DNA from 3 places in the Pseudoalteromonas sp. R86517 genome. Region 3 is predicted to be linked to each of the others. Evidence: predicted binding sites of a transcription regulator. Region 3 holds the regulator's gene; each other region holds the start of a gene.
What was found. The regulator FliA, encoded in region 3, starts transcription of late flagellar genes. The targets are predictions, from matches to a motif close to CTAAAGNTNNNNNNNNNNNNGCCGATA.
Positions count from the first base shown of each region.

Region 1 (10,592 bases), 1.7 Mb from region 3:
ATGCGTTTGAGTTTGAGCAAAATTCGAATGTAGATCAGCAGCTGGGTATTTTACAAAGTAATGGCTTAGCAGATATTAAAGTGTGGATGCGATAATGCCCAACCTACAAAAGTAGGTTAGGCATGGTGAGGGTAACGCTATTTAATTACTGGTTTAGCCACGCTGGTAAAATAGCCACTGACTCAGGTGCACTAAATGCCATACTTGCATCGGCACTTATATCTCCCCCTGCGGTACTTAAAATATTATTAAAGCGCATAACTACGTTGTTAGACTTTTCGGCAACGTATAAATCGGTTCCGCTATACATAATATCAACAGGGTTTCCTAATAATGTATTGGGCCCGCTAATCGTCGCGCTTATATTAACTAGTCCCGAGGCATTTGCGGTATTATTTAATACATAAATTTTGCCATCGTCAGCAACGGCTGCGCTGCCTACATCAGAAAGTATTAACGCACCACTTAATGAGTCGTAATCTATTCCATGAATATTGGTAGGCGCTGCCAGTGCTTGTGAATTATTGGCAGGTGTAATTAATCTATCTTCTGTACTTATTGTGGTCTCGCCACTTAGTAGCTTATTTTTAACTTGATCAAATACCGCTACAGTGCCATTAGTTAGCGCAACAAAAGCGCGGTCAGTGTTACTGTCGTAATCAACATCCCACGGGCGTGCATTATTGGCAAAAGTTAAGGTCATAAGAGGTGATACATCGCCGGTGGCACAGCTTGAAAATATAGCAATGCTCGGCGTGGTTTCATTATTTTCAGCCACAAAAATCATTCCACTATCGGAGGCAATATCTAATCCTTTAGGTGAAATAAGGCCTGTATTGCTTCCTGAAATCAGTCTATCTTGGCTGGCGTTAAATGTTTCGCCATCACGGTTATAAGCCACTTTAGTAGAGATGACGATTCCGCCCATTCCTGTACTGGCATTATCGAATGTTGCGTAGCTATTACCTGCTTTATCAAAGCTAACGCTTTCTATCGTTTGGCTTGCATTATAGCTTGCAAGTTCGCTACTTAATGCTGTATTTAAACGGCTAATTTGGCCTGTTGTATCACCCGCAGTGCTTGGATTACTGGATACGGCTACGCCTAATAGCGCCATATTAGGCTCAGTACTATCTGATATATCAGCCATTGAGCTTTGAGTTAGCGTGTTAGTAATTGACTCTGGCTTAGTAGACGCAGTATTTAAATCGGGCGCTATATCGCCACTTTCACCGGCAAATATATTACTAAACACTAAAATTGCATCGTTTGATTTTTCGGCCACACGTAAATCGCTACCCTCAAGGGTAATATCTACAGGGTTGCCTAGCATAGTCGCAGGGCCTGAAATACTGCGTGCAACAGATGTATTACCTTGCGCAGTTGAGGCATTATTAATAACAAAAAGCGCGCCATCGGTAGCATCTGATGCGCTACCAACATCCGATAAAATAAGTTTATTGGTGGTTTCATCATAAACAATGCCGTGAATATTTACCGATATTTGCACACCATCGGCATCGCTTGGTGTAATAGTACGACTTGGCATAGCGGTAAATTCACCGCTTACAAAATTATCGTAAACCGCGACATCACCGTTGGTAAGTGCTACATAAAGTCGGTCGTTTACGTGGTCATAATCAACATCCCACGGGGCGGCTTCGGTAACAGTAGTAGCAAGCGGCGCGGCATCTCCCGCTGCAGCACTGCCAAATGTGGTAATTTGCATGGCACCAAAATCAGCTATAAATATCAGCCCGCTATTTTTTGCAATCGCTATGCCCTTAGGGTTAACCAATGTAGTGGCAGGGCCTGTAATTTCACGGTCTTGATTAGTACTAAAGCTTGCACCATCATCGCGATTGGCAAGTTGGCATATAGTTTTAATGCTACCATTTTCGCTGTCGCTTGCTTGTATTAAATTACCGAGGCTATCAAAGGCTACGCCTTCATTTGCAGTGGTATTAAAGGTTTTTAATTTGGCAGCGTTCTGGTTTATTAAATCAACAGTGCCTGCGTTTTGCTCACCGTTATTAGCTAAAATAAACGTGGCAGCACTAAAGCCGGGGTTACCGTTTGTGCCATCGCTTCCATCTTGACCATCTGCTCCCGGCGTACCGGCTAAACCGTTTTCTCCATCATCACCGCTACACCCTGAAATACCAAGTACTATCCCAAGCGCTAATGCTGAAAAACAAAGGGGGCGTTTAAGTGAAATGTTTTGTGTATGAAGGTGAGTTAAATTAGCTTTTTTCATCATTTTTACCTTTTAATATTCCATCAAATGAAAGTAAATAACGTGCCTGTTTATACTCCTCAGTACGTACTATTTACTGTGTTAACCTCATAGAGATAACGCGTAGAAATACACATTGGATGCAAATATTTAAAAATAAAAAACAAAAAAGGAGCCATCAGGCTCCCTTTAAAAACTAGCTAGCAAAAATAATTAAGCGATAAACGATTTTATTGAATTTAAAATGCCTTGTTCACCTAAGCCCATTTCATCATGCATTTGCGCTTGTGTGCCGTGCTTAATAAATTCATCAGGAATACCTAAGTTAAGCACTTTTAGGTTGGCTTTTTGCGCTGCTAAATATTCATTAACCGCTGAGCCTGCGCCACCACAAATAGCGTTGTCTTCAAGCGTTACTATTACATCATGAGTTTGGCTAAGCTCATCTAATAAACTTGTATCAAGTGGCTTAATAAAGCGCATATTAACTAGCGTTGCCCCTAGCTCATTTGCAGCAAGTTGCGCGTTTTCAAGCAAAGTACCAAAGGATAAAATAGCAATTTTAGCACCTTGCTTAATGGTATTGGCTTTGCCTATTTCTAGTAGCGTCATTTCGCTTTGAATATCGGCAGTACCGGCACTACCACGAGGGTAGCGAACTGCTACAGGGCAATTAGCTTTATAACCGGTATAAAGCATATGGCGGCACTCGTTAGTATCACTTGGGGCCATAATAACCATGTTGGGAATACAGCGCATAAAGCTTAAGTCGTACGCACCTTGGTGTGTTTCGCCGTCGGCGCCTACAATACCAGCGCGGTCTATAGCAAAAAGCACAGGTAAGTTTTGCAGTGCAACATCATGGATAAGTTGATCATACGCACGTTGTAAAAAGCTCGAGTAAATAGCTACAACGGGTTTTAACCCTTCACAGGCAAAACCGGCGGCCAATGTGACAGCGTGCTGCTCTGCTATGGCTACATCGAAATACTGCTCTGGGTGTTCTTTTGAAAAACGCACCATACCTGAGCCTTCACGCATTGCTGGGGTAATAGCCATTAATTTTTTATCTTGCTCGGCCATATCACACAACCAATCACCAAACACCTTAGAGAAAGTGGCGGCGCCAGGTTTAGATTTAGGTAAGCTTGATGTATTAGGGTCAAACTTTGGCACACCGTGATAGCCAATAGGATCAGCTTCTGCGGGTTTATAGCCTTTTCCTTTTTGGGTTTTTATATGTAAAAGCTGAGGCCCTTTTAAATTACGCATATTACGCAGTGTATCTACGAGCATATTTACATCGTGGCCATCAATTGGGCCAATGTAATTAAGACCTAGTTCTTCAAAAAAGGTACCTGGAATAACCATTCCTTTTAGGTGCTCTTCTACTTTACTGGCAAGCTCTTTAACAGGAGGCACGCCAGAGAGTAACTTTTTACTGCCTTCGCGAATATTTGTGTAAAAGCTGCCAGATAAAATACGCGCAAAGTGATTAGTTAACGCACCGACGTTTTCAGAAATCGACATTTCGTTATCATTTAAAATGATTAACATGTCAGATTTTACATCGCCTAAGTGGTTCATTGCTTCAAATGCCATACCTGCTGTAATGGCGCCATCGCCTATAACAGCAACAGTTTTGCGGCCTTTACCTTCTTTTTGAGCCGCAATAGACATACCAAGCGCTGCCGAAATAGAGGTACTTGAATGGCCTACGCTAAAGGTATCGTATTGGCTTTCTTCACGAAAAGGGAATGGATGTAATCCGTCTTTTTGGCGAATTGTATGCATTAAATCGCGTCGTCCCGTTAAAATTTTATGCGGGTACGCTTGGTGGCCTACATCCCATACAAGGCGATCTTCTGGTGTGTTATACACATAATGTAGAGCAACGGTAAGCTCAACAGTTCCTAAACCAGACGCTAAATGGCCGCTACTTTGCGAAACAGAGTTGAGTAAATAGTCTCGTAACTCGTTGCTAAACGCAGGGAGTTTATCTTGCGCTATATCGCGTAAGTGGGCTGGTTCGTCAACCAAGTTAAGTAATGGATACTTGCTACTATCAAGTGTCATGGTATTTATTTTATCCTTCGCTAACACCGGTGCTAACTTATTAGTTGTTACCGCTGTTGAGTAATAATGTCAGTGCTAAATGGCAATACGTATATGTAACACTCAATGGTCACGTTTAATCAGGTAGTTTGCCAGCGCCGCTAGAGTAGAGGTATCAGCATCTATTTTGTTTAATGCTTGATGCGCTTGCTCTATTAAATTTTGCGCCATTTGCTTGGCACCTTGCATACCTAATAGGGCCGGATAAGTTGCTTTATTAGCAGCTAAATCAGATCCTTGTGGCTTACCTAAAGTAAATGTGTCACCTTCAACATCTAAAATGTCGTCGTGCACTTGAAATGCCAGCCCTATAGCATACCCAAAAACACGTAAGTTTTCTAAGGTTTGTTTGTCTGCTTTTTCGCTACATAATGCACCCAATGTAATGGCACAGTTGATTAAGGCACCCGTTTTTAATTTATGAATTCGTTCAAGCTGTTGTACTGTAATCACTTTATCTGTGGCTGCAATATCTAGCCCTTGCCCGCCGACCATGCCTTCAAGCCCCGATGCTTTAGCCAGTGCGCTGATCATTTTTACTTGTGTTGACGCGCTGCAGGTAAAATTGTGAGCCGAGATAAGCTCAAAGGCCAATGTTTGTAGTGCATCGCCCGCTAAAATTGCGTGCGCATCGTCAAACTCTATATGGCAAGTTGGGCGTCCACGGCGAAGGTCGTCATCATCCATGGCTGGTAAATCATCGTGCACCAACGAGTAGCTATGAATACACTCAATAGCAGCAGCAAGAATATCTAAATCTTGCTTATTAGCTCCGAGCATTTCACCACTTGCGTAGACTAAAAAGGGGCGTAAACGCTTGCCACCGTTAAATAAGCCGTACTGCGTAGCTTCTTTTACTGTGTGTGCGGTATCAAGGGGTTGATCAAAGTACTGTTGCAGGGTCTTTACGACATCTTGTTGAGCACATTCTATTTTTTCTTGTATGCTCACGGTTATTCCATATCGTTGTTAAATGAAGTAAGCGCTGCTTTTTCGTCATTACCCATCAAAATAGACACTTTTTGTTCTGCTTGTTGTAACTTACCCGTTGAGGCGTTAGCTAAGGCTATACCACGCTCAAATTGCTTTAACGACTGCTCAAGCGATAAATCACCTTGTTCCATTTCACCGACAATGGTTGATAGTTCTTCGAGTGCTTGTTCAAAACTTAGGTTTTCAGGTTTTTTAGTCGCCATGTTTAATTTCAGCCAGCATGATAAATTTAGGAGCCAATTTTAGGGGGAATGCTAAACTAGGTCAAAGGATGATCGTTGTTTTTTGAGTTATATCAGTTTAAATCGCATTTTTACCATGTATAAGATGCGTATTAGTGCTCACTGTGTACAATAAAATTAATCAGCCGCTAGGCGAGTAGGGTATCTTGATCTAAAATTAGGCCAAACACAGTGTTTTACACTTTTTTCAAAAATGGCTTAAGTATTTCAGTATCTTGCCGATAAGCAGTTAATAATAAAAGTTTGAATAACAAAGTATAATACTTTGGAGGAAATGTGGATTTAGCAACCATAATTGGGATCCTTGGCGCAATTGGTTTAATTGTCATGTCCATGTTTATGAGTAGTAGCGGTGAAATGGGGATGTTTGCCGATGCGCCTTCTAGTGTAATTGTATTTGGTGGCTCACTATTTATTGTGTTATCAAACTTTACCTTGTCGCAGTTTTTGGGCATAGGTAAAGTTGTTGGTAAAGCATTTATGTTTAAAATCGAATCGCCAGAAGAGCTGATTGAAAAAGCAGTTGAACTTGCTGATTCTGCCCGTAAAGGGGGGTTTTTAGCCCTCGAAGAAGCCGAAATACCAAACCCTTTTATGCGCAAAGGTGTAGATATGCTCGTTGATGGCCACGATGCTGATGTAGTTCGTGCCACGCTTCAAAAAGACATTTCTTTAACCACAACTCGTCACGAACTGGGCGCCAGTTTATTTAAGTCACTTGCCGATATAGCCCCAGCAATGGGTATGATAGGAACGTTAATAGGCTTAGTTGCTATGTTATCTAACATGGATGACCCTAAAGCCATTGGCCCCGCAATGGCGGTGGCATTATTAACTACTTTATATGGTGCATTTTTAGCAAATGTAGTGGCTATTCCTATTCAGGTAAAACTTGAGCTTCGTAAAGACGAAGAAGCCATGAATCAGCGTCTAATACTGGATGCTATTTTAGGTATTCAAGATGGCCAAAACCCGAAAGTAATAGAAGGTATTTTGAAAAACTATCTTGCTGAGTCTAAGCGCAAAGTAGATACCGAGGAGTAACCATGTCTGATCAAGAGTGCAAATGCCCACCCCCAGGTTTGCCTGCTTGGATGGGAACATTTGCCGACTTAATGTCGCTTTTAATGTGCTTTTTTGTACTTTTGCTCGCGTTTTCAGAAATGGATGTACTTAAATTTAAGCAAATAGCAGGCTCGATGAAGTTTGCATTTGGTGTGCAAAACAAAATAGAAGTAAAAGATATCCCTAAAGGGACCTCGGTTATTGCTATGGAATTTACCCCTGGTAAGCCTGAACCTACCCCGATAGAAACCATTCAGCAACAAACCGTTGAAATGACCCAGCAAATGTTAGAATTTCAAGCGGGTGATGAAAGCTCTGCTGGTGGTAGACAAGAGCAACGTGGCGATAAACGTGGTGGCGAGTCACGTAGTACATCGCAGCAGCAATCTTCAGAGCAAGCAACTTCAGCCGCCGATCAAGAACAAACTAACGAGTTAGTGAAAAAAATAGCGCAGCAGCTCGAAAAACAAATTATCGATGGTGCAATCGAGCTTGAATCTTTAGGGCAGCAAATCATTATTCGTATCCGTGAAAATGGCTCATTTCCCTCTGGCAGTGCTTTTTTACAACCTAAGTTTAAGCCCATAATTCAAGATATTGGTGAGTTATTAAAAGATGTACCTGGAGAAATTACGGTATCGGGTCACACCGATGATTTTCAGGTTTCTAACGAGTTATATATTAATAACTGGGACTTATCGTCAAAGCGTGCTGTAGCAGTCGCAAGCGAATTACAAACGGTACAAGGGTTTGATAAAAACCGTATGATGGTAGTAGGGCGTGCTGATACTCGTCCACTTGTGCCGAATGATTCAAACGAAGATAGGCGTAGAAATCGCCGAGTAGAAATATCAATCTTACAAGGTAAGGCTAAAGAGTCAGACCCTATTGATGTGCGCTAGGCGAGTAGCGGGCGCTAATTTTTCTAATTAAGTTTCTTTTTAAGGTACTTAATCACCTAAGTATCTTGGCAAGCTCATTATTTTAGCTTAAAGTACATTTCCTTAACATATGTAATGGATGCGCTGTGAAAGTTATAATTAAATATTGTGATATGCCAGGTAATGGTGATGGTACCGACGACGATACAAAAGAAAAATAAGGTAAAACATTTTGCCTGATTGGTTTTTGTATTTCGTTAGTATTTTAAGTAAAAGCTGGGTCTTTATGCTAAGCCCGGCTCTTTTAATATTTTTTATATTTAAAGATTACTTAGCCTTTAGGTTTGCATTACTGACCGTCGCTTTTTTCTTCTTTGGGGGGATAACAGCCTCTAGCTTGAGAGAGTTTGACGATATTTATATCTATCGTTATTTAGTATGGGCGGCTACCGATATTATATGGATGGCGTTAATAGCTTATTGGGGAATAAAAGATAAAGTTTATTTATGGCAATGCGTTATTGGTCAGTTAGTGGTTATTGGCGCACCTATATTACAATTATTCAGATTAGTTGACCGTCACCTTTGGGATTTAGCGTACAGCACCATTATTTACAAAACGTTAATGCCCTTTATCAACATTGGCACCGTCATAGTGTGTTATTTACCTTTAATTATGCTTTTCGCTAAAAAAAGTAATTCCCCCTCAAAAATAGAAAGCGCTCCACCTTCTAAATAGCTGTGCTAAACTACTGTTCATATAAACAGTTAATGAGCAACTCCCATGAAACTCTATATCGCAGAAAAGCCATCACTTGGCAGAGCTATTGCTGATGCATTGCCAAAACCACATAAAAAACACGATGGTTATATAGAAGTGGCTAATGGTGACTGTGTCTCGTGGTGTATAGGGCACTTACTTGAGCAAGCTGAACCTGATGATTATGATGCGCGTTTTAAAAAGTGGCAATTTGAACACCTCCCCATAGTGCCACAGCAATGGCAGCTCAAGGCAAAAACGAAAACGCGTAAGCAATTAACTATTTTAAAAAAGCTAATTAAGCAGGCATCAGTACTCGTGCATGCGGGGGATCCCGATCGCGAAGGCCAATTGTTGGTTGATGAAGTCATAGAGCAAGCCAAAATAAGTAAAACCAAAAAGCAAAGCATTCAACGTTTACTTATAAGTGATTTAAATTTAGCGGCGGTAAAAAAAGCGCTTACTACTATGCGTTCAAATCGTGAATTTATTCCGCTTAGTGTATCGGCGCTTGCGCGTTCACGTGCAGATTGGCTATTTGGTATGAACCTTACGCGTGCTTATACGCTGGCGGGACAAAAAGCAGGCTTTGGCAATGTGTTGTCAGTGGGTCGCGTACAAACCCCAATTTTAGGTTTAGTGGTTAATCGGGATAACGAAATAGCTAACTTTGTGTCAAAACCATTTTATGAAGTGTTGGCGCATTTAATAACCCCTGAGCAGCAAAGCTTTGTGGCCAAGTGGGTACCAAGCAAAGCCTGCGAGCCGTACCAAGATGAAGAGGGCCGCGTTTTAAATAATGCATTAGCCGAAAACGTCGCCTCGCGAATAGCCAATCAACCAGCTGAAGTCACTGCGCTCGAACAAAAACAAAAAAAACAAAGCGCGCCGCTGCCTTATAATTTATCGGCACTGCAAATAGATGCTGCAAAGGCATTTGGTATGGCAGCTCAGCAAGTACTCGATATTTGCCAAACGCTCTATGAGCGTCATAAGTTAATTACTTACCCTCGTTCTGATAATCGTTATTTGCCTAAAGAGCATCATGTAGATGCGCCTGCAATTTTAAAAGCAATTGCAGCTAATGGCGGTCAAAACACTGAGTTTGTGAATGGGGCAGACGCTAAAAAACGCAGCAAATGTTTTAACGATGAAAAAGTGGCTGCACACCATGCAATTGTACCTACCGCTAAACAACTAAAAACAGCGACTTTGGCGGCTGATGAAGCAAAAGTATATCAACTTATTAGCAGGCATTACCTAATTCAGTTTTACCCCGATTACATTTATAACGAAACTAAAGTAGAGGTAACAATTGCGGGAGGTTTATTTAAAGCCAATGCAAAGCAAGATGTAAGCTTAGGATTTAAGGTATTAATGGGCAAAGCCGAGCTAAAAGATGAAGCAACCTTGCCTCATTTAACAAAAGGCATGGCGCTTAACTGCACTAAAGGTGAAGTGGTAGAAAAACACACTACGCCACCGTCTCATTTTACTGATGCAACATTGCTAAGTGCCATGACCGGCATTAGTCGTTATGTAAAAGATTCACAAATTAAAAAAATACTCAAAGAGACCGATGGGCTAGGAACAGAGGCAACCCGCGCAGGCATTATTGAATTATTATTTAGGCGTCGTTTTTTAAAGCGCGAAGGTAAATCAATTAAAGCAACGCAAACAGGCTTGGCACTTATTAGTGTTTTACCAGAGGGTTTAGCTAGCCCCGATTTGACCGCTAAATGGGAGGCGAGTTTAGGCAACATTGCTCAACAAGCAATGAGCTACCAACAATTTTTACAACCACTGCTGGTGGAGCTTGAAGGTTTTGTACAGCAAGCAGCTAGTTGTGATAGCCATGTATTTTCAAAGCTGCCTAAAACACCGCCTAAAAAGCGCTTTGCTAAGGGTGGTAAAAAAGCAGCATTTAAAAAATCAAATTATAAAAAGAGCTCAGCAACCACTTAATCGCTGAGCTCTCAAATACGGCTTATTTTTTATTAAATAACGCGACTGCAGCGTTACTCATGGCTTTTATACCGGTCGGTAATGCTACTTTATAATCTGGTGCAAATTTACTTGAGTGTAATGAAGGAAGTGTTTGGTTACTTTTCATCGCATTTGTATATTGCTGCTGGTTTACTCCACCTAACCAAAATAACGTAATAGGAATGTTTTCATCAGTTCTACCGTATAGCCCAAAATCTTCACCAGCCATAACCGCTTTTGTCTCAAGTACATTAGTTTCGCCAATTGCATCAGCAATAGCACTCCTAACAATGTTAGTTTGTTGAGGGTTATTG
Region 1 covers NZ_JAXHCB010000001.1:2,413,914-2,424,505, reverse strand. The annotation lists gene SJY38_RS10915 (ligand-binding sensor domain-containing diguanylate cyclase) at 1-95, shown strand, start outside; gene SJY38_RS10910 (hypothetical protein) at 146-2,257, opposite strand; gene dxs (1-deoxy-D-xylulose-5-phosphate synthase) at 2,450-4,312, opposite strand; gene ispA ((2E,6E)-farnesyl diphosphate synthase) at 4,415-5,302, opposite strand; gene SJY38_RS10895 (exodeoxyribonuclease VII small subunit) at 5,305-5,547, opposite strand; gene pomA (flagellar motor protein PomA) at 5,863-6,630, shown strand; gene SJY38_RS10885 (flagellar motor protein MotB) at 6,633-7,553, shown strand; gene SJY38_RS10880 (hypothetical protein) at 7,765-8,271, shown strand; gene SJY38_RS10875 (DNA topoisomerase III) at 8,317-10,257, shown strand; gene SJY38_RS10870 (M20 family metallopeptidase) at 10,280-10,592, opposite strand, start outside.
Region 1: pomA (flagellar motor protein PomA) is a predicted target of FliA. The motif match lies at 5,784-5,810, and genes of this name have one in related genera.

Region 2 (10,592 bases), 710 kb from region 3:
TGTTGATTTTGTCGGTGTTCGCGATCCAGAAAACCAACAAATGATGAGCCAAGCGCTGGCCACTGCGGAAGTACTTCCACAAAAAGATAAAATTGTTGCGGCTATTTTTAATCACATTCACACTAAGCGCGCTAAATTTAACGAGCTTGCAGATGTAAAAGATGTATTTGTAGCGCAGGGTGTTGATGGCGATAAGTTTGATAAACTATACAAAAGTTTCTCGGTACGTACATTAAGCTCTAAAATGAAGCGTGACCAAAATTACTTTAAAGAAAAAGGCGCGCTACGTGGCGTACCAACCTTTATCGTAAATGGTAAATACAAATTAAACCTAGGCCGTGAGTCTGGTATTACCGCGCCAGAAGATATTAGTAAATTAATTAATTATTTAGCGAACAAGTAAGGTTTGCTAAAACAAAAAAGCTCCGTAAGGAGCTTTTTTGTTTATAGGGATGTAGTAATGGAAAAAATATTAATATCGAGTTGTTTATTTGGCTTACCTGTTCGATACGATGGTAAAAGCCAAGCATTATTACACCCGCAAATTAATGTATGGCGTAAAGAAAATAGGTTAGTTATGTTTTGTCCTGAGGTGGCTGGTGGATTGCCAACACCTAGAGCATCAGCAGAGATAAAACAAGGCAGAGTAGTAACGAGCACTTATGAGGATGTAACTAAAGAATTTAAATCAGGTGCAGCTAAAGCCCTAGACTTATGTAATGAGCATGCAATTCGTTTTGCTTTACTTAAAGAGTCGAGCCCTTCGTGTGGTAGAAATACAATTTACGATGGTAGCCATAGTGGGGTAAAAGTACAGGGCATGGGTATGACTGCTAAGTTGCTGATGGAGCATCAAATTGAAGTGTTTAGTGAAAATCAAATACCAGCACTTATAAAGGTGCTGGCATTATAATATTAACTCACTATTTTCTTTGTAAGAAAACACCCGATTCTATGTGATGCGTATAAGGGAACTGATCAAATATCGCAAAGCGCTTAACATTATGAGTACGGGTTAAATGATCTAAATCGCGCTCAAGCGTTTCTGGGTTGCACGATATATAAATAATGTTCTCGTAGTTGGCTACTAAGTCACAGGTAAGGGTATCCATACCTGCGCGTGGAGGGTCGACTAAAATAGTTTGGCAATCGTAACTTTTTAAATCTATCCCCTCTAAACGCGAAAAGGTACGTTCGCCATTCATTGCCTGGGTAAACTCTTCACTCGACATACGAATTATATCTAAGTTATCTACCTTATTTTTAGCAATGTTGTATTGCGCTGAATGCACAGAAGACTTAGATATTTCAGTAGCCAATACGCGATTAAACGAACCCGCCAATGCAATAGAGAAATTACCATTACCACAGTAAAGTTCCAGCAGATCATTACTCAGTGGTTTACATAAGTCTTGTGCCCACTCCAGCATTTTTATATTCACTTTAGCATTAGGTTGCGTAAAGCTATTTTCTACTTGTTGATAAATAAGCTCCTGGCCGTTTATGGTTAAACGCTCAGTAACAAAATCATTGCCTAGTACTTCTTTTTGTTTGCGCGCACGACCGATAAAGTCAATGTTGTATTTGCTGCTCAGTTTTTCTTTCAGGGCTTTTATTTCAGTTAGCCACTGCTCATCGAGTGGTTTGTGATAAAGCAAGCTTACTAAAATCTCGCCACTTAATGACGATAAATAATCGATTTGAAACAGCTTACGGCGTAATACTTCACACGACTTTAAATTATCAATCATCACCTGCATAACCTCACCAACTAATGGCGCGGCAGGGTCAAAGGTGTCGACGCGAATTTTTTCTTTCGTGGCCTGATCAAACATAATATGAAATAGATCGTCCCCATCGTGCCATACTCTAAATTCAGCACGTTGGCGGTAGTTAATTGGCTCTGAGCTAAACACCTCTAACGCTTGCACACCAAATCGCTTAAATTGCGACGTAATACGCTGCTCTTTTTCATTTAGCTGCGTATCGTACTGTGTGGTATCTATTTTAATCACTGCCATTAATGCTACTACCTTATTTATGAGATCTATTTATCGGCGCTATTGTAGGGAGCGAGCAGTATTTGTCTAGTTTTGCTGATAATAAAGTTGCTGTTTTTTTAAACATGCACTTTAGTTTTGTCACTATTAGCCGATAATAAGCTAAGTACGTAACGGAGGTGGATCATGAAAATCGGTAATTATGGCTATACGCCAAACAACAACGTAAACAAATTCAATAATAAAGAGGCGCTACAGCAGCCAACAATCCAATCTCCGCAAGAAAGTTCATTACAGCGAGGCAGAGAACTTGCTGCAAAAGTGCTTGGCGACAAAATGGCAGAGCAGCTAGGTTTACCTGTTGAGCAAAAACAAGCCGATAAACCTTTATTCGATTTTGATGAAATAGTAAAAAATGTACTCGACTTTGTATCTGGCGCAGTTAATAAAGCCAAAGCCAATGGTGCCGATGACGATAAATTAAAAAATATGTTAGATGATGCGCGCTCAGGTGTTCAAACCGGTATAGACGAAGCGGTTGATGAACTAAAAGGCACCGGTGTATTTAACGAAGAAATGCAAGAGGGCATCGACAAGTCAAAAGAAGGCATTTTTGAGGGGCTTGATGAGTTTGAGCAAACCCTATTTAACCCACAAGCGGCCAGTGTTAGCGTAAGCCAAGCACAATATGTAAGCATGAGCAGCAATGCCGAGTATAAGTTTACAACGGCCGAAGGTGATGAGGTCAGTATTAGCTTTGCTGATGCATATGAGTCTCAAACAGCGAGCGGGTATCAACAAAGCAATAACAGCGAATCGTTTGCCAGCTCGTCGTCGCAATCTCGAGAGCTGTCTTTTTCAATGTCAGTTAATGGTGATTTAAACGAGCAAGAGCAAGATGCCATTAACGCCATGATGGAAGAGCTACAAGGTGTAAGTAAAACATTCTTTAGCGGTGATTTGGATGAAGCATTTGAAAAAGCACAAGAACTGAGCTTAGGCAGTGAGCAACTTGTTGCATTTTCAATGGACCTTCGTCAAACAAAAACAGTCGCTACCGTTAAAAGTTATGAGCAATATCAGCCAAACCCAACAAAAGAGGTAGCCGATGCGATCGCACCTTTTAATGACGATCTAAAAAATGCATTTGATAAAGCATCGCAACTAGGCCTACAAGATCAGCTTGCCGGTATTATAGAGTGGCTAAACCAAGATCAAGCAGCGGTCGATCAGCTAGTTGATTACACACAGGCAATGTTTGAAAACCTAAACCAATTAAATTCAGCGGGCGATGCACTCGACGGGCTAAAGTCTGAGCAAAGCTAAACTACTTTCTTTTATAAATACCTCATGGCAAACTGCCGTTCTTAATAAACAGTAGGAACCAAAGTTTGTCAGCCCACATAATGGTATTTGATTCAGGTATAGGTGGCACCACCGTGCTTGAGCATATTCAAAAGCGTATTCCAGATGCACAGTACAGCTACTTTATGGATAATGCGTTACTCCCTTATGGCGCGCAAACCCAGCAAACTATTATAGGGCGTTTATGCTCACTCATTTATTTTATTGAGCAAAACGCGCTTAATGTCGACCTTATTGTTATAGCCTGCAATACAGCCTCTACATCAGCCTTAAGTGAAGTACGCAAAATTACATCAATACCTATTGTAGGCGTAGTGCCAGCAATAAAGCCTGCTGCTGAAGTAACTAGCACAAAGCACATCGGCTTATTGGCAACCCCCGCCACAGTTGCAAGCCCCTATACTCATACATTAATAAAAGAGCATGCCAGCAACGTAACAGTGAGTTTATATAGCAGTGTTGAGCTGGTGGCATTGGCAGAGCAGTTATTTTTCACTCAGCAGCTAGATACACTCAAACTGCATAAAGAGCTTACGCGTTTGCGCATTAACTCAGATATAGATGTACTTGTACTAGGTTGCACACATTTCCCAATTCTTAGCGATGCTATACAAGCGTACTTTAATAACGCAGTGCAATTACTCGATTCAGGCGCGGCCATTGCTAGCAGAGTAAACTACCTACTAGAGCAGCATAACTTTGGAAATAAATTTACAGACAAAAAAAAGCCGCTGCAATATTATGCAACGGCTGATGTTTTGAGTAATAAGCTAGCTATAAAGCACGTTACACTGATTGATCCGTCTCAGTACGTAAAGAGCTAGAATCATCTTCTTGTTTTTGTTTTGCCTCACGTACTTTTAAAGTACGCTGTTGGAACTCACTATCGTTTAACTTAGCAATTGCATTGTCTGCATCTGCCTGTGCCATTTCAACAAAACCAAAGCCACGACGTTTGCCAGTATTTTTATCCTTTAATAGGCGCACGTTGAAAACTTTACCTTGTTCTTCAAACAAAGCGCGAACAACACCTTCATTTGCACGATAAGGAAGATTACCAACATAAAGTGTTTTTGTTTTAACTTCAGCTTCTTCACCACCTTCCGATGATATTGCAGCAATAGCAATCCCACCAATTAATAAACCAGCACCAAATAGCAATGCTGGGCTTAAAGCTAAGCTGCCTAAAGCAAACTCAACAATAACAAAACCAACTACAGCAAGAATAACAGAGAAGATAAAAGATTTTTGATCGGGTAATTTCATTTTAGATCTACCAATAAACAGGAAATAAACATTAATTTAACATTGTGAACTTGCTATCTTAACGTCTTAAACGAACATAGCAATGAAATTTATATTAAATAATAAAAATCAGTATAAAAAAGCATCATCTTAGCCAGTGATTTAGCTAGTTTTATGCTGTTTTGCTCTATTTTTGTTCGAACAGTAAAAAGATCTAAAAAAAGGGTTGATCTGTTTTCGGATCTCCCTATAATGCGACCCCACTGAGACGGGGAACGCCAACGCATAGCGAGGCAGAGCTGCTCACAGAGTTAAGTAAAACTTCGGTTTTAAATCTTCTAAAAAGAAAGTTTAAAATTAAGTGTTGACTCGAAAAATAAAGGATGTATTATACGCATCCCTAGCGACAACGTCGCAACGTTCTTTAACAATATAAAGCAATCATCTGTGTGGGCACTCGTACAGATTGAGTTCTAACAGCCAAGCTACTTAGGTAGTGAGGCAAACAAATTTAGAGTCTCAATTGAAACTGAGTGACCAACAGAATAATTACTTAGGTAGTTATTCAGCACAGTCAATTCAATATCAAAAGATATTAAATAAATTCAGAATTCATTGAGCTGTCGAAAGACACAAAACTTTTTAATTGAAGAGTTTGATCATGGCTCAGATTGAACGCTGGCGGCAGGCCTAACACATGCAAGTCGAGCGGTAACAGAAAGTAGCTTGCTACTTTGCTGACGAGCGGCGGACGGGTGAGTAATGCTTGGGAACATGCCTTGAGGTGGGGGACAACAGTTGGAAACGACTGCTAATACCGCATAATGTCTACGGACCAAAGGGGGCTTCGGCTCTCGCCTTTAGATTGGCCCAAGTGGGATTAGCTAGTTGGTGAGGTAATGGCTCACCAAGGCAACGATCCCTAGCTGGTTTGAGAGGATGATCAGCCACACTGGGACTGAGACACGGCCCAGACTCCTACGGGAGGCAGCAGTGGGGAATATTGCACAATGGGCGCAAGCCTGATGCAGCCATGCCGCGTGTGTGAAGAAGGCCTTCGGGTTGTAAAGCACTTTCAGTCAGGAGGAAAGGTTAGTAGTTAATACCTGCTAGCTGTGACGTTACTGACAGAAGAAGCACCGGCTAACTCCGTGCCAGCAGCCGCGGTAATACGGAGGGTGCGAGCGTTAATCGGAATTACTGGGCGTAAAGCGTACGCAGGCGGTTTGTTAAGCGAGATGTGAAAGCCCCGGGCTCAACCTGGGAACTGCATTTCGAACTGGCAAACTAGAGTGTGATAGAGGGTGGTAGAATTTCAGGTGTAGCGGTGAAATGCGTAGAGATCTGAAGGAATACCGATGGCGAAGGCAGCCACCTGGGTCAACACTGACGCTCATGTACGAAAGCGTGGGGAGCAAACAGGATTAGATACCCTGGTAGTCCACGCCGTAAACGATGTCTACTAGAAGCTCGGAGCCTCGGCTCTGTTTTTCAAAGCTAACGCATTAAGTAGACCGCCTGGGGAGTACGGCCGCAAGGTTAAAACTCAAATGAATTGACGGGGGCCCGCACAAGCGGTGGAGCATGTGGTTTAATTCGATGCAACGCGAAGAACCTTACCTACACTTGACATACAGAGAACTTTCTAGAGATAGATTGGTGCCTTCGGGAACTCTGATACAGGTGCTGCATGGCTGTCGTCAGCTCGTGTTGTGAGATGTTGGGTTAAGTCCCGCAACGAGCGCAACCCCTATCCTTAGTTGCTAGCAGGTAATGCTGAGAACTCTAAGGAGACTGCCGGTGATAAACCGGAGGAAGGTGGGGACGACGTCAAGTCATCATGGCCCTTACGTGTAGGGCTACACACGTGCTACAATGGCGCATACAGAGTGCTGCGAACTCGCGAGAGTAAGCGAATCACTTAAAGTGCGTCGTAGTCCGGATTGGAGTCTGCAACTCGACTCCATGAAGTCGGAATCGCTAGTAATCGCGTATCAGAATGACGCGGTGAATACGTTCCCGGGCCTTGTACACACCGCCCGTCACACCATGGGAGTGGGTTGCTCCAGAAGTAGATAGTCTAACCCTCGGGAGGACGTTTACCACGGAGTGATTCATGACTGGGGTGAAGTCGTAACAAGGTAGCCCTAGGGGAACCTGGGGCTGGATCACCTCCTTATACGATTTAGAACTTATTTGTTCGTAGTGTCCACACAGATGATTGTTAATTGTAAAGAGAACAACACTTATTGTTTGGGTCTGTAGCTCAGTTGGTTAGAGCGCACCCCTGATAAGGGTGAGGTCGGTGGTTCAAATCCACCCAGACCCACCACTTCTTATTAATCTTATCACTGAGATTAAAATGAAGTCGGATAACAAACAATAAGACCAGCATATGTGGGGCTATAGCTCAGCTGGGAGAGCGCCTGCCTTGCACGCAGGAGGTCAGCAGTTCGATCCTGCTTAGCTCCACCACTTTACTTCTTAAAAATAAATATTCTTTATCGGGTAGCAACATCACCTGAGAATAGAGTGTGTTTAATTTTGAGAAGTTTTTGATTCTCTGCTCTTTAAAAATTTGGAAAAGCTGATAATAAAATTCTGATAGATACTTTGTATTTATCAAGAGTTTTCAAAAGTAAAAAAGAATGATAGCAGTATCATTCAGTGCCAATTTAATCATTTATGATTAATTGGTATCTACTTTAGTATTCAATATTAACTTCTGGCGAAGTTAAACTGTCACATAACAAAGACCCGTTTGGGTTGTATGGTTAAGTGACTAAGCGTACACGGTGGATGCCTTGGCAGTTGGAGGCGATGAAGGACGTATTAACTTGCGATAAGCCTAGTCAAGCTAGTAAAAAGCGCTTGAGACTAGGATTTCCGAATGGGGAAACCCACCTGCTTGCAGGTATCGTTAACTGAATACATAGGTTAACGAGGCGAACGCGGAGAACTGAAACATCTAAGTACCCGTAGGAAAAGAAATCAACCGAGATTCCGATAGTAGCGGCGAGCGAAATCGGAACAGCCCTTAAGCTTATTATGTGTTAATGGAAGGCTCTGGAAAGTGCCACGATACAGGGTGATAGTCCCGTACATGAAAACGCATTTTAAGTGAAATCGAGTAGGTCGGAGCACGTGAAACTTTGACTGAATATAGGTGGACCATCATCTAAGGCTAAATACTCCCAACTGACCGATAGTGAACCAGTACCGTGAGGGAAAGGCGAAAAGAACCCCTGTGAGGGGAGTGAAATAGAACCTGAAACCGTGTACGTACAAGCAGTAGGAGCCTACTTGTTAGGTGACTGCGTACCTTTTGTATAATGGGTCAGCGACTTATATTTTGTAGCGAGGTTAACCGATTAGGGTAGCCGTAGGGAAACCGAGTCTTAACTGGGCGAATAGTTGCAAGGTATAGACCCGAAACCCGGTGATCTAGCCATGGGCAGGTTGAAGGTTGAGTAACATCAACTGGAGGACCGAACCCACTAACGTTGAAAAGTTAGGGGATGACCTGTGGCTAGGAGTGAAAGGCTAATCAAACCGGGAGATAGCTGGTTCTCCCCGAAATCTATTTAGGTAGAGCCTCGGACGAATACTTACGGGGGTAGAGCACTGTTAAGGCTAGGGGGTCATCCCGACTTACCAACCCTTTGCAAACTCCGAATACCGTAAAGTAATATCCGGGAGACACACGGCGGGTGCTAACGTCCGTCGTGAAGAGGGAAACAACCCAGACCGCCAGCTAAGGTCCCAAAGTCATAGTTAAGTGGGAAACGATGTGGAAAGGCCCAGACAGCCAGGAGGTTGGCTTAGAAGCAGCCATCCTTTAAAGAAAGCGTAATAGCTCACTGGTCGAGTCGGTCTGCGCGGAAGATGTAACGGGGCTAAACTATGCACCGAAGCTGCGGATTCATCTTAAGATGAGTGGTAGGGGAGCGTTCTGTAAGCGGTTGAAGGTGTACCGGGAGGTATGCTGGACGTATCAGAAGTGCGAATGCTGACATGAGTAACGATAATGCGGGTGAAAAACCCGCACGCCGGAAGACCAAGGGTTCCTATCCCATGTTAATCAGGGTAGGGTAAGTCGACCCCTAAGGCGAGGCCGAAAGGCGTAGTCGATGGGAAACGGATTAATATTTCCGTACTTGGTATAATTGCGATGGGGGGACGGAGAAGGCTAAGCAAGCATGGCGATGGTTGTCCATGTGAAAGTGAGTAGGCTAGCGACTTAGGTAAATCCGGGTTGCTGTTAGGCTGAGACACGAGACGAGCACCCAAGGGTGTGAAGTTGCTGATGCCATACTTCCAGGAAAAGCCTCTAAGCTTCAGATTATACCGAATCGTACCCCAAACCGACACAGGTGGTCAGGTAGAGAATACTAAGGCGCTTGAGAGAACTCGGGTGAAGGAACTAGGCAAAATCGTACCGTAACTTCGGGAGAAGGTACGCTCCTATCTGTGATGAGACTTGCTCTCTAAGCGGACGGGAGCCGCAGTGACCAGGTGGCTGGGACTGTTTATTAAAAACACAGCACTGTGCAAAATCGCAAGATGACGTATACGGTGTGACACCTGCCCGGTGCCGGAAGGTTAATTGATGGGGTTAGTTTTCGGACGAAGCTCTTGATCGAAGCCCCGGTAAACGGCGGCCGTAACTATAACGGTCCTAAGGTAGCGAAATTCCTTGTCGGGTAAGTTCCGACCTGCACGAATGGTGTAACCATGGCCACGCTGTCTCCACCCGAGACTCAGTGAAATTGAAATCGCAGTGAAGATGCTGTGTACCCGCGGCTAGACGGAAAGACCCCGTGAACCTTTACTACAGCTTGGCACTGAACATTGAACCTACATGTGTAGGATAGGTGGGAGACTTTGAAGCAGCGACGCTAGTTGTTGTGGAGTCGTCCTTGAAATACCACCCTTGTAGTTTTGATGTTCTAACGTTGGCCCCTGAATCGGGGTTACGGACAGTGCCTGGTGGGTAGTTTGACTGGGGCGGTCTCCTCCCAAAGAGTAACGGAGGAGCACGAAGGTTGGCTAAGTACGGTCGGACATCGTACGGTTAGTGTAATGGTAGAAGCCAGCTTAACTGCGAGACAGACACGTCGAGCAGGTACGAAAGTAGGTCATAGTGATCCGGTGGTTCTGAATGGAAGGGCCATCGCTCAACGGATAAAAGGTACTCCGGGGATAACAGGCTGATACCGCCCAAGAGTTCATATCGACGGCGGTGTTTGGCACCTCGATGTCGGCTCATCACATCCTGGGGCTGAAGTCGGTCCCAAGGGTATGGCTGTTCGCCATTTAAAGTGGTACGCGAGCTGGGTTTAGAACGTCGTGAGACAGTTCGGTCCCTATCTGCCGTGGGCGTTTGAGAATTGAGAGGAGTTGCTCCTAGTACGAGAGGACCGGAGTGAACGAACCGCTGGTGTTCGGGTTGTCATGCCAATGGCATTGCCCGGTAGCTACGTTCGGAACTGATAAGCGCTGAAAGCATCTAAGCGCGAAGCAGGCCTCGAGATGATTTCTCACTAGACTTTTAAAGTCTCTGAAGGGCCGTTGAAGACTACAACGTTGATAGGCAAGATGTGGAAGTGGTGTGAGCCATTAAGCTAACTTGTACTAATTACCCGTGAGGCTTAACCATACAACGCCAAACGCGTTTTGTGACAGAAACAAGCGACAGAAGTTAATAGCTAAAGTAGATAAATACTTAGACTTAAAAAATATTATCAGAGTTTTCCAGATTTATGAGGTGACTCTTAGCGCGTAGCGTTAACATTGAGGCACCTTGCGCAAAGGAAATAGTAGCACTACGTGCTTATCATTACTCCTTTGCACCTAATTTGCTTGGTAACCATAGCGTTTTGGACCCACCTGACCCCATGCCGAACTCAGTAGTGAAACGAAACAGCGCCGATGATAGTGTAGCATTTGCTATGTGAAAGTAGGACATTGCCAGGCTCCAAA
Region 2 covers NZ_JAXHCB010000001.1:26,849-37,440, forward strand. The annotation lists gene SJY38_RS00130 (thiol:disulfide interchange protein DsbA/DsbL) at 1-403, shown strand, start outside; gene SJY38_RS00135 (DUF523 domain-containing protein) at 461-913, shown strand; gene trmA (tRNA (uridine(54)-C5)-methyltransferase TrmA) at 924-2,021, opposite strand; gene SJY38_RS00145 (DUF5610 domain-containing protein) at 2,187-3,326, shown strand; gene murI (glutamate racemase) at 3,392-4,189, shown strand; gene SJY38_RS00155 (hypothetical protein) at 4,152-4,631, opposite strand; rRNA gene SJY38_RS00160 (16S ribosomal RNA) at 5,254-6,789, shown strand; tRNA gene SJY38_RS00165 (tRNA-Ile) at 6,866-6,942, shown strand; tRNA gene SJY38_RS00170 (tRNA-Ala) at 7,010-7,085, shown strand; rRNA gene SJY38_RS00175 (23S ribosomal RNA) at 7,383-10,269, shown strand; rRNA gene rrf (5S ribosomal RNA) at 10,472-10,586, shown strand.
Region 2: SJY38_RS00145 (DUF5610 domain-containing protein) is a predicted target of FliA. The motif match lies at 2,131-2,157, and genes of this name have one in related genera.

Region 3 (10,592 bases):
CTTGGCTACTTAGCTTACTTTACTCAGCAGCAAAAATTAAAAGCCGCTGCTCTAGCTGCCCAAGAGGCTGAAAGTGGTGCCGTTGCCGGTACTGGCGTTGCAAACAAGCAAGAGCAAAAAGAGCTTGGATGGGACGATGTACAACAAATTGACGTTATTGGCTTAGAAGTTGGCTACAGGCTTATTCCGCTTGTTGACCAATCTCAAGGTGGTGAGCTGCTCAACCGAATTAAAGGGGTGCGTAAAAAGTTATCTCAGGAGCTTGGCTTTTTAGTACCGCCTGTACATATTCGCGATAACTTAGAGTTAGACCCTAATGCGTACCGTATTACCATGATGGGTGTTTCAAGTGGTGAAGGCGAACTCAAACATGGCGATGAACTGGCCATCAACCCAGGGCAAGTATTTGGCCCTATTAAAGGGGTTGAAACCAAAGACCCTGCATTTGGCTTAGATGCGGTATGGATAAAGCCTGATCAAAAAGACGAAGCACAGTCACTAGGTTACACCGTGGTTGACTCAGCCACTGTGGTAGCCACCCACATTAGCCAGTTATTAACTAACAGTGCCGCATTATTACTAGGGCATGAGGAGGTTCAAAACCTGCTTGATATGTTAGCTAAAAGCCATCCACGTTTAGTAGAAGGGTTAGTGCCAGAAGTACTACCACTGACAACCGTTGTAAAAGTACTGCAAAATTTATTAAACGAAGGTGTGGCTATTCGTGATATGCGCTCTATTGTTCAAACCCTTGTAGAGTACGGCCCACGTAGCCAAGATGCCGATGTTTTAACAGCTGCAGTGCGTATTTCGCTGCGCCGTTTAATAGTTCAAGACGCTGTGGGAATGTCATCAGAAATCCCTGTCATAACCTTGGCGCCTGAGTTGGAACAGATGTTGCATCAGTCATTACAAAATGCAGGCGACGAAGGTGCCGGAATAGAACCAAGCCTTGCTGAGCGACTTCAAACATCATTAAACGAAGCGCATCAGAATCAAGAAATGGCCGGAGAACCTTCAATATTGCTAACGTCAGGAATGTTACGCACTGTGTTATCTCGTTTTGTTAAGTACACCATACCGGGTTTAAGGGTGATGTCTTATCAAGAGGTACCAGATGAAAGACAGATTAAGATTGTCAGCTCAGTAGGCCAACAATAAAGATTTTAACAGGGGTTGAACCATGAAGATTAAACGTTTTTTTGCCAAAGATATGCGCACCGCACTGAAAGAAGTTAAAGATGAGCTAGGTGTTGATGCCGTTATTATGTCGAACAAAAAACTCGCTAATGGTGTAGAAATTGTTGCCGCAGTAGATTACGACAAAGCAGCCCCTAAAGCCGCAGCACAACCACAGGCAGCGCCTGCTCCGCAAAGAGCCGTGCAACAGCCTACTCATAACTTTGTAAAGCCAGAGCCTAAGCGTGCGCAACCTGAGCCACAAGCAAAAGTAGCTGATAGCTTACAAGCTTTATTAGAGCGTCAGTCGCCACGCCCTCGCTCTCCTGAGCTAGCCTCTATGTTTTCGCAATCAGGTATTGATACGTCTGAGCATTACCAAGAGCCAGCACAGCCACGTACGACAAATATGTTTGCTCGCGAAAATGAAGCGCCAAAACGCATGCAAACCCAAGCAGACAGCCTAGGCTTTGATGACTTAGATCAAGACTTTGACGATTTAGATGCGCCGGTTGCACCGCGTAGTCAAGCTAATAACAACGAAAGCGCCCAAATGAGCGCGATGCGTGATGAAATGAACGCAATTCGCCAGTTATTAGAACACCAAGTATCGGGTTTAATGCAGCAAGATATGGCACGTCGCGACCCTACACGTGCATGCATGATTGACCGTTTAGTTGGCATGGGAATAGATAAAGACGTTGCAGAGCAAATGGCGTGTTTTATCCCAGATGACGTATCGCGTCAGCAAGGTTGGAAAGCATTATTGCAAATGGTTGAAGATCAAATGCAAACCACCAATAACGAAATTCTTCGCCAAGGGGGTGTGTATGCCCTTGTTGGGCCTACTGGTGTAGGTAAAACAACCACAGTTGCTAAACTTGCCGCATTAGGCGCACAAAAGTATGGCGCCGACAAAGTTGCCCTAATCACCACTGATACATACAGAATTGGTGCGTATGAGCAGCTTGCAACGTATGGTCGTATTATTGGTTGTGGTGTTAAACAAGTAAAAGATGCCAATGAATTAGCCGAAGTTTTATATCATTTACGCAATAAGCGTCTAGTATTAATTGATACAGCGGGTATGAGCCAACGTGATTTACGCCTTACAGAGCAATTAAATACGTTAATGCGCAACCAGCGAGTAGATATACGTAGTTATTTAGTATTAAGTGCCACAGCACAAATAAATGTACTGCAAGAAACCGTAAGACATTTTAAAAAGGTTCAGCTAAGCGGTTGTATTTTCACTAAGTTAGATGAATCATTAAGTTTAGGTGAGATTATTAGTATAGCGATTCAAAATCGTCTTCCAATAGGGTATCTTACTAATGGTCAGCGTGTACCAGAAGATATTCGCGTTGCAAATGCTGAAAAACTAGTAAAAAAAGCTGAGCAATTGTATTTAAAAAGAGCAAAAGCACAACATTCAAGGCACCAAGCAGTGGCGCCAAGCACAGTAGGGATGTATGATTAACACAGTATTAGATCAAGCAAGCGGCCTGCGCAAAATGAGTCAAAACAACAACAACGGCGTAAAAGTTATCGCTGTCACTGGCGGTAAAGGAGGGGTGGGTAAAACCAACGTCTCTTTAAATACTGCTATTGCTTTAGGGCAGCAGGGTAATCGTGTATTAGTATTAGATGCCGATTTAGGCCTAGCTAATTGTGATGTAATGCTAGGACTACGTGTTGAAAAAAACTTATCTCATGTCCTTTCAGGCGAGTGCGAACTTGACGAGATTTTAGTTGAAGGCCCAGGCGGTATTAAAATCGTGCCTGCTACATCAGGTTCGCAAAGTATGGTGGAGCTAACCCCATCTGAGCATGCTGGGTTAATTCGTGCCTTTAGTGAGCTTAATACCGAATTTGATATTTTAATTGTAGATACCGCCGCTGGTATTTCTGACATGGTGCTGAGTTTTTCTCGTGCAGCGCAAGATGTCATGGTGGTGGTGTGTGATGAGCCGACCTCTATTACTGATGCCTACGCGCTTATTAAAGTACTTAGCCGCGAGCATGGCGTTTATAAATTTAAAATTGTTGCAAACATGGTGCGCAGTATGCGCGAGGGCCAAGAGCTTTTTGCAAAGCTCTCTAAAGTAACAGACCGCTTTTTAGATGTGTCTATGGAGCTTGTTGCGACTATTCCATATGATGAAAATATGCGTAAATCTACGCGTAAACAAAAAGTAATTGTCGATCTTTTCCCTAATTCACCAGCAGCAGTCGCGTTTAAAACATTAGCGACAAAAGCAGTAAAATGGCCTATACCTAATCAACCTTCAGGACATTTAGAGTTTTTCATTGAGAAGCTAGTAAACGGCTGATTATGACAACATCGGTGAAAAGAGCTATGGGATATCAATCAACACAAAATTTAAATGTGATTGTTGAAAAGCACGCGTCGCTTGTCAAAAAAGTGGCGTGCCATTTAATAGCTCGCCTTCCTCCTAGCGTTCAGCTTGATGACTTAATTCAATCGGGAATGATTGGCCTTATCGAGGCCTCAAAAAACTTTGACGCCAGTAAAGGGGCAAGCTTTGAAACGTTTGCTGGTATTCGTATCCGCGGCGCTATGCTTGATGAAATGCGCAGAGGGGATTGGGCACCACGTTCGGTGCACCGTAAAAGCCGATTAGTAGCCGAAACTATCACAGAATTAGAAAATAGCTTAAATAGAGAACCAAAAGATACTGAAGTAGCTGAAAAACTTGATATTTCGCTAGAAGAATACCATCATATTTTAAATGATGTTAATTCCAGTAAAGTGCTTGGTATAGAAGACCTAGGGGTAGATGAAGATGTTATTAGCCCTGCAGGTCAAGATTTAGCGCTAGACAAACCATTTAATAATGTTAAAAATGAACGGTTTAATAATTCATTGTTAGAGGCAATAAAGTCTTTACCAGAGCGAGATGCAATGGTGCTTTCTTTGTATTACAACGATGAAATGAATTTAAAAGAAATTGGGCATATACTCGATGTAAGTGAATCGCGTGTAAGTCAGATACATGGTCAGGCGATGATTAAGCTCAAAGCAAAAATCAATGACTGGATAAACTAGTAGTAAGTAAATTATAGGTTAAGACCTCACCGGAGGATGTTTTGGATAAAAACATGAAAATTCTTGTTGTTGATGATTTCTCTACAATGAGACGTATTATAAAAAATCTGTTGCGTGACCTAGGGTTCACGAATGTTCAAGAAGCTGACGATGGTTCTACAGCATTACCTATGTTGCAAAATCAGGTTTTTGACTTTGTTGTAACCGATTGGAACATGCCAGGCATGCAGGGTATTGACTTGCTAAGAGCCATTAGAGCTGACGAAAAATTAAAACATATTCCGGTTTTAATGGTGACGGCAGAAGCTAAAAAAGAACAAATAATAGCGGCAGCGCAAGCAGGTGTTAATGGCTATATTGTTAAGCCATTTACTGCTGGTACTTTGAAAACTAAATTAGAAAAAGTGTTTGAACGCTTAGGTTAATGAGAGGAGAGGCTTATGTCAGCACCAGCTGCGCCTCAAATTACTTTAGAACAAGCTCGTCAGCTCGTCGTTTTTTTAGAAAATGGTGAGCAAGATAAAGCAGATCAATTAATTTTAGATACTGCCTCTCAAGAGCAATCGCAGCTTTTTGCTGAAGTAGGTAAGTTAACACGCCAATTACACGAAGCCCTTAAAAGCTTTGAACTTGATACGCGTTTAACCGATTTAACCACTGATGCAATACCGGATGCGAAAAAGCGCTTAAACTATGTCATGGAAATGACAGAAAATGCAGCTAATAAGACAATGGATGCGGTCGAAGCAAGCCTTCCTATTGCGCAGCAGCTAGCAGATGAAATTGCACATATTAAGCCTACTTGGGATAGGCTTATGAACCGCGAAATAGAGCTGGGCGAGTTTAAAACCTTATGCCACAGCATCGACAAGTTTATGAACAGCTCTCATCATAAAACTGATGAGTTGCAAACTTTAATGACCAATGTACTAATGGCGCAGGATTTTCAAGATTTAACAGGCCAGGTTATCCGCCGTGTAATTGAATTAGTCAGAGAAGTAGAAGAAAGTTTAATCCACCTTTTAACAGCATTTGCTGCACAAGATGACAGCATTGTTGAAAGTAAAGAACAACAAGAAACAGAAGAACTGGTTGCCGCACAAACATTAGCAGGTCCTGAAGGCCCTATTATTGATAAAGAGTCGCGAAATGATGTTGTATCTGACCAAGACGAGGTCGATGACCTATTATCAAGTTTGGGCTTCTAAGAGGAGAGTAACTGCATGAGCTTTGAAGTCGATGAAGATATTTTACAAGACTTTCTTGTAGAGGCTGGAGAAATCCTAGAGCTTTTATCTGAACAGTTAGTTGAGCTAGAAAATAACCCAGAAGATACTGAGTTACTAAATGCTATTTTTAGGGGCTTTCATACCGTAAAAGGGGGGGCAGGCTTTTTAGCTATGACTGAGCTTGTTGATGCCTGTCATGGTGCTGAAAACGTATTTGATCTTTTACGCCAAGGGGTTAGAACTGTTAATTCAGAATTAATGGATGTGATTTTACAAGCACTAGATACCATTAATGAAATGTTTGCCACTATTCAAAACCGCGAACAGCCAGACCCAGCAGACCCTCAATTATTAGAAACCCTTCACAAACTTGGTCAACCGCCTACGGATGACGAGCTTACTGAAACAGCCCCCGACGTTGTTGAACAAGAACCCGCAGCTCCCGTTAGCGCAACAGATGATGAAGACCCATTTGCATTTGATGAACTATTTGATGCGGCAGGTTCAAGCCCTTCAGCAGATAGCACGCAAATTGATGAAATTACAGAAGATGAATTTGAAAGCTTACTCGATGAGTTACACGGCAAAGGCCAAAGCCCGGTGTCGCAACCAAGTGCAAGTGCAGAGCCAGATTCAAGTTCAGATATTACCGATGATGAATTTGACAGTTTATTAGATGAATTACACGGTGTAGGTAGTTTTGGTCCTGTTGCAGGAGATACCTCAAGCAGTGAGCCAGAAGTAAAACACACAGCACCACCGGCGGCTGTTGCAAATGATAGCGGTGATGATGAAATCAGCGATGATGAATTTGAAGCACTGCTTGATGAACTGCACGGTAAAGGCGCCGCACCAGAATCAAAAGAAGCTGACACACCTGCACCGCAGCCACCTAAGGCTGCACCTGTAGCACAAACGCCAGCAAAACCTACGCCAGAAAAGCCTACGCCAGCACCTGCAGCAAAACAAGCTCCGGCGGCTAAAGCCGCTGCGCCTACACCTAAAGTGGCTGAAAAACCAGCGAGTAGCGCTGCACCTAAAAAAGCTACGCCTCCACCTGCTGAAACCACAGTACGTGTTGATACAAAGCGTTTAGATCAAATAATGAATATGGTTGGCGAGTTGGTATTAGTACGAAATAGGTTGGTCAGTTTAGCGACCAATACAGACAGTGAAGCGATGGGTAAGGCGATATCAAATCTTGATGTGGTCACTGCTGATATTCAAGGTGCAGTAATGCAAACGCGAATGCAGCCTATCAAAAAAGTGTTTGGCCGATTCCCTCGCGTAGTACGTGACTTAGCCCGTAGCTTAAATAAAGAAATTGATTTACAGCTTGTAGGTGAAGAAACCGATTTAGATAAAAACTTAGTTGAGGCACTGGCCGATCCGTTGGTGCATTTAGTACGAAACTCAGTTGACCACGGTATTGAAATGCCAGCAGCGCGTGAAGCTGCGGGTAAGCCTAGAACTGGTAACGTTACATTATCGGCTTCGCAAGAAGGCGACCATATTTTGTTAACCATTAAAGATGATGGTGCAGGTATGGATGCGGAAAAACTGAAAAAAATAGCGATCAGTAAAGGCGTTATTGACCATGATCAGGCAAGTCGCTTATCAGATACAGAAGCGTATAACTTAATATTTGCACCAGGCTTTTCGACCAAAGAAGAGATATCTGATATTTCTGGCCGTGGCGTAGGCATGGATGTAGTAAAAACTAAAATTACGCAGCTTAATGGCTCTGTGAGTATACAGTCAGAGTTGGGCGTAGGGACTATTTTAGAGATAAAAGTACCATTAACACTGGCTATTTTACCTACGCTGATGGTTATTGTTGGTGAGCAAACGTTTGCGTTACCACTTGCTGGTGTGAGTGAAATATTCCACTTAGATTTAACCAAAACCAATGTGGTAGATGGTCAGCTTACAATTATTGTTCGTAAAAAAGCGATACCGCTATTTTACTTAGAGCATTGGCTAGTTAAAGGTGCTGATTGTTCTCAGCGAAAAGCGCAAGGTCATGTGGTAATTGTACAAATAGGTACTCAGCAAGTTGGCTTTGTGGTTGATTCATTAATTGGCCAAGAAGAAGTTGTTATTAAGCCTCTTGATGCGTTATTACAAGGTACGCCAGGAATGGCTGGTGCAACAATTACATCTGACGGTGGTATTGCGCTGATTCTGGATGTACCTAATATGCTTAAGCATTACGCAGGATAAAATGTAGGCATACCTGTGTATGCCTACACATAAATTTAATAAGAGAGCGCAATGGCCGTAAAAGTTTTAGTTGTTGACGATTCCAGTTTTTTTCGCCGTCGAGTAAGCGAAATTCTTGAACAAGACAGCGGTATTGAAGTAATAGGTTTTGCTGTTAACGGTAGAGAAGCCGTAGAAAAAACAGCGCAGTTACGTCCAGATATGATCACCATGGATGTAGAAATGCCTGTGCTTGATGGTATTAGCGCAGTAAAAGAAATTATGGCGAGTAACCCAACGCCAATACTTATGTTTTCTTCATTAACTCGCGACGGTGCAACCGCAACTTTAGATGCACTTGATGCCGGAGCTATGGACTTTTTACCGAAAAAGTTTGAAGACATTGCACGAAATAACGAAGATGCAATTAAGTTATTGCAAGCTAAAGTGAAGGAAATTGGTCGCAGGCGTGCACCGCGCCCTGTTAGGCCATTAACATCAAGTAAGACTACTGCTCCATCTGCAAGCAAACTTGCCACAACAAGCTCATCGCTTAAACAACCTGATAGAAGCTTTCAACGTGCTGCCCCAGTGCAGACAACAACTACATCCAGTATGCCCACGCGTGCCAGCGGTAAACACTATCAAATAGTGGCTATTGGCACTTCAACTGGCGGGCCAGTTGCTTTACAAACTATATTAACCCAATTACCTGCTAACTTTGCACACCCTATTTTGTTAATTCAGCACATGCCGGCGGCATTTACGCCTGCGTTTGCGGCACGTTTAAATAGCCTTTGCAAAATACGCGTTAAAGAAGCGCAACAAGGTGACAGTCTAGAAGCCGGCACAGCCTACTTAGCCCCAGGTGGACAGCAAATGATGGTAGAGGGGCGAAGTGGTAACAAAACGTTGCGTGTATTTGAAGATAATAGTGAACGTATAAGCTACAAACCAAGCGTTGATGTGACTTTTGCAAGTGTTGCCAAAAGCTACCAAGGAGATGTACTTGCTATTGTTTTAACCGGCATGGGCGCTGATGGACGTGATGGCGCGCGAATGCTTAAGCAATCTGGCGCAACAATTTGGGCGCAAGATGAAAAAAGCTGTGTTGTATACGGTATGCCTCAAGCTATTGCCAACGCTGGGCTTGCCTCTGAGCATTTAGCGTTAAACGACGTAGCAGCAAGAATAAAAAGAGAGACTGGTTGTGGATAAGCTCTCTGTTTTAGGGTTAATCATTGCGCTGAGCGCTATAGCGATTGGTTACTCTTTAGAGGGGGGCGTTGTCACGGCGTTATTTAATGGCCCTGCACTTATTATTGTACTTGGCGGCACCTTAGGGGCTGTTATGTTGCAAACGGCCATAAGCACCTTTAAAAAAACGCTAAGCATGAGCCATTGGGTGTTTTTTTCACCCCAGTACAATATTGAGCAAGCCATAGAGCAAATTAAAACGTGGTCGCATAAAGCTCGTCAGGAAGGGTACTTAGCGCTTGAAAAAGAGGCACTTAGTCACCCAGATCCTTATGCAGCAAAAGGGCTTAGTTTACTAGTAGATGGGTGTTCGGAGCAAAAGTTACGCGACACATTAGAAATAGATTTAATGCTTGAACGAGACCGCTTACTTGAAGCAAGTAAAGTGTACGAAGCCATGGGCGGATATAGCCCAACTATAGGTATTTTAGGGGCTGTACTTGGCCTTATTCAAGCAATGTCATTTATTACCGACCCTCAAAAGCTAGGTGCAGGGGTCGCCACCGCATTTATTGCAACAATATATGGGGTGGGTTTAGCTAACTTATTATTTTTACCTATGGCCAATAAGCTTAAGCAGCGAGTAGATCAAAAAATGCTTTACCATGAAATGATGGCCGAAGGGGTGATTGCTATAAGCCTTGGCGAAAGTCCTATAAACATAGAATTAAAGCTTGAAGCTTATCGCACAGAGCGCCCCAATGTCGTGGTAGAGTAACTTTTATGTTACGCCGGCGCTTACGTCAATCAGCTGAAAAAAATCAACATACAGAACGTTGGTTAGTCTCTTATGCTGATTATATGACCATTATGTTTGCCTTTTTTGTGGTTATGTATGCCATTGCCATAAATAAAGAAGAAAGTTTTCAAATCCTCTCAGACTCCCTAGAACAGGTTTTTGACAAATCAGCAAGGCAGCAATCGCAACAAGGTGAGGGCGTTACTGGTGAAGGGCTACTTACTGACCGTGTTACCCCAGAGCAAGAGTTATTGTACGGTGAGAGCATTCAAAAACAGGAGTCTGGCCCAGAGCTGCTAGATGGACATAGTGATACCAGCAATATAAAACAAAAACATTTAGGTAAACCACTCGATAGTCTGTTAACTAAATTACATTCAGCACTTATTGATGAAATTCGTGATGGAGAAGCAAGTTTAGAGCTCAACCAAGATTGGCTTATTATTGAGCTAAGTTCAGGAATGCTCTTCTCAAGTGGTAGCTCTGTGGCCCACGCGCGAGCAAAACAAGTCGTAAAAATTGTAAAAGATATTATTGCCCCAGTAGATAACTACATAAGGGTAAGAGGTTACACAGATAACGAAAGTATTCGCAATGAAATGTTTCGCTCTAACTGGGAGTTGTCAGTTGCACGGGCGACCTCTATTTTAGTTGAATTAGAAGCGTTAGGAATTAACCCAGCTAGAATGGCAATCGAGGGGTATGGGCAATACTCACCTTTTGCCGATAACGACACCGCAGCGGGTCGAGCAGAGAATCGTAAAGTTGTTATTGCGCTTTCTAAGTATGGCTTAGTACAACAAACCACCGAAAATGAAGCTGAGCCTGATGAGCAAGTGCAACAAGCTGCGCCTGAGCCAGAGGTGGAACTTCCCTCTGATGATAACTCTATTAAAATAATTCGTTTACCTCATGG
Region 3 covers NZ_JAXHCB010000001.1:738,493-749,084, forward strand. The annotation lists gene flhA (flagellar biosynthesis protein FlhA) at 1-1,161, shown strand, start outside; gene flhF (flagellar biosynthesis protein FlhF) at 1,184-2,659, shown strand; gene SJY38_RS03225 (MinD/ParA family protein) at 2,652-3,512, shown strand; gene SJY38_RS03230 (RNA polymerase sigma factor FliA) at 3,539-4,249, shown strand; gene cheY (chemotaxis response regulator CheY) at 4,291-4,674, shown strand; gene SJY38_RS03240 (protein phosphatase CheZ) at 4,690-5,457, shown strand; gene SJY38_RS03245 (chemotaxis protein CheA) at 5,473-7,701, shown strand; gene SJY38_RS03250 (chemotaxis response regulator protein-glutamate methylesterase) at 7,753-8,898, shown strand; gene SJY38_RS03255 (flagellar motor protein) at 8,891-9,655, shown strand; gene SJY38_RS03260 (flagellar motor protein MotB) at 9,661-10,592, shown strand, end outside.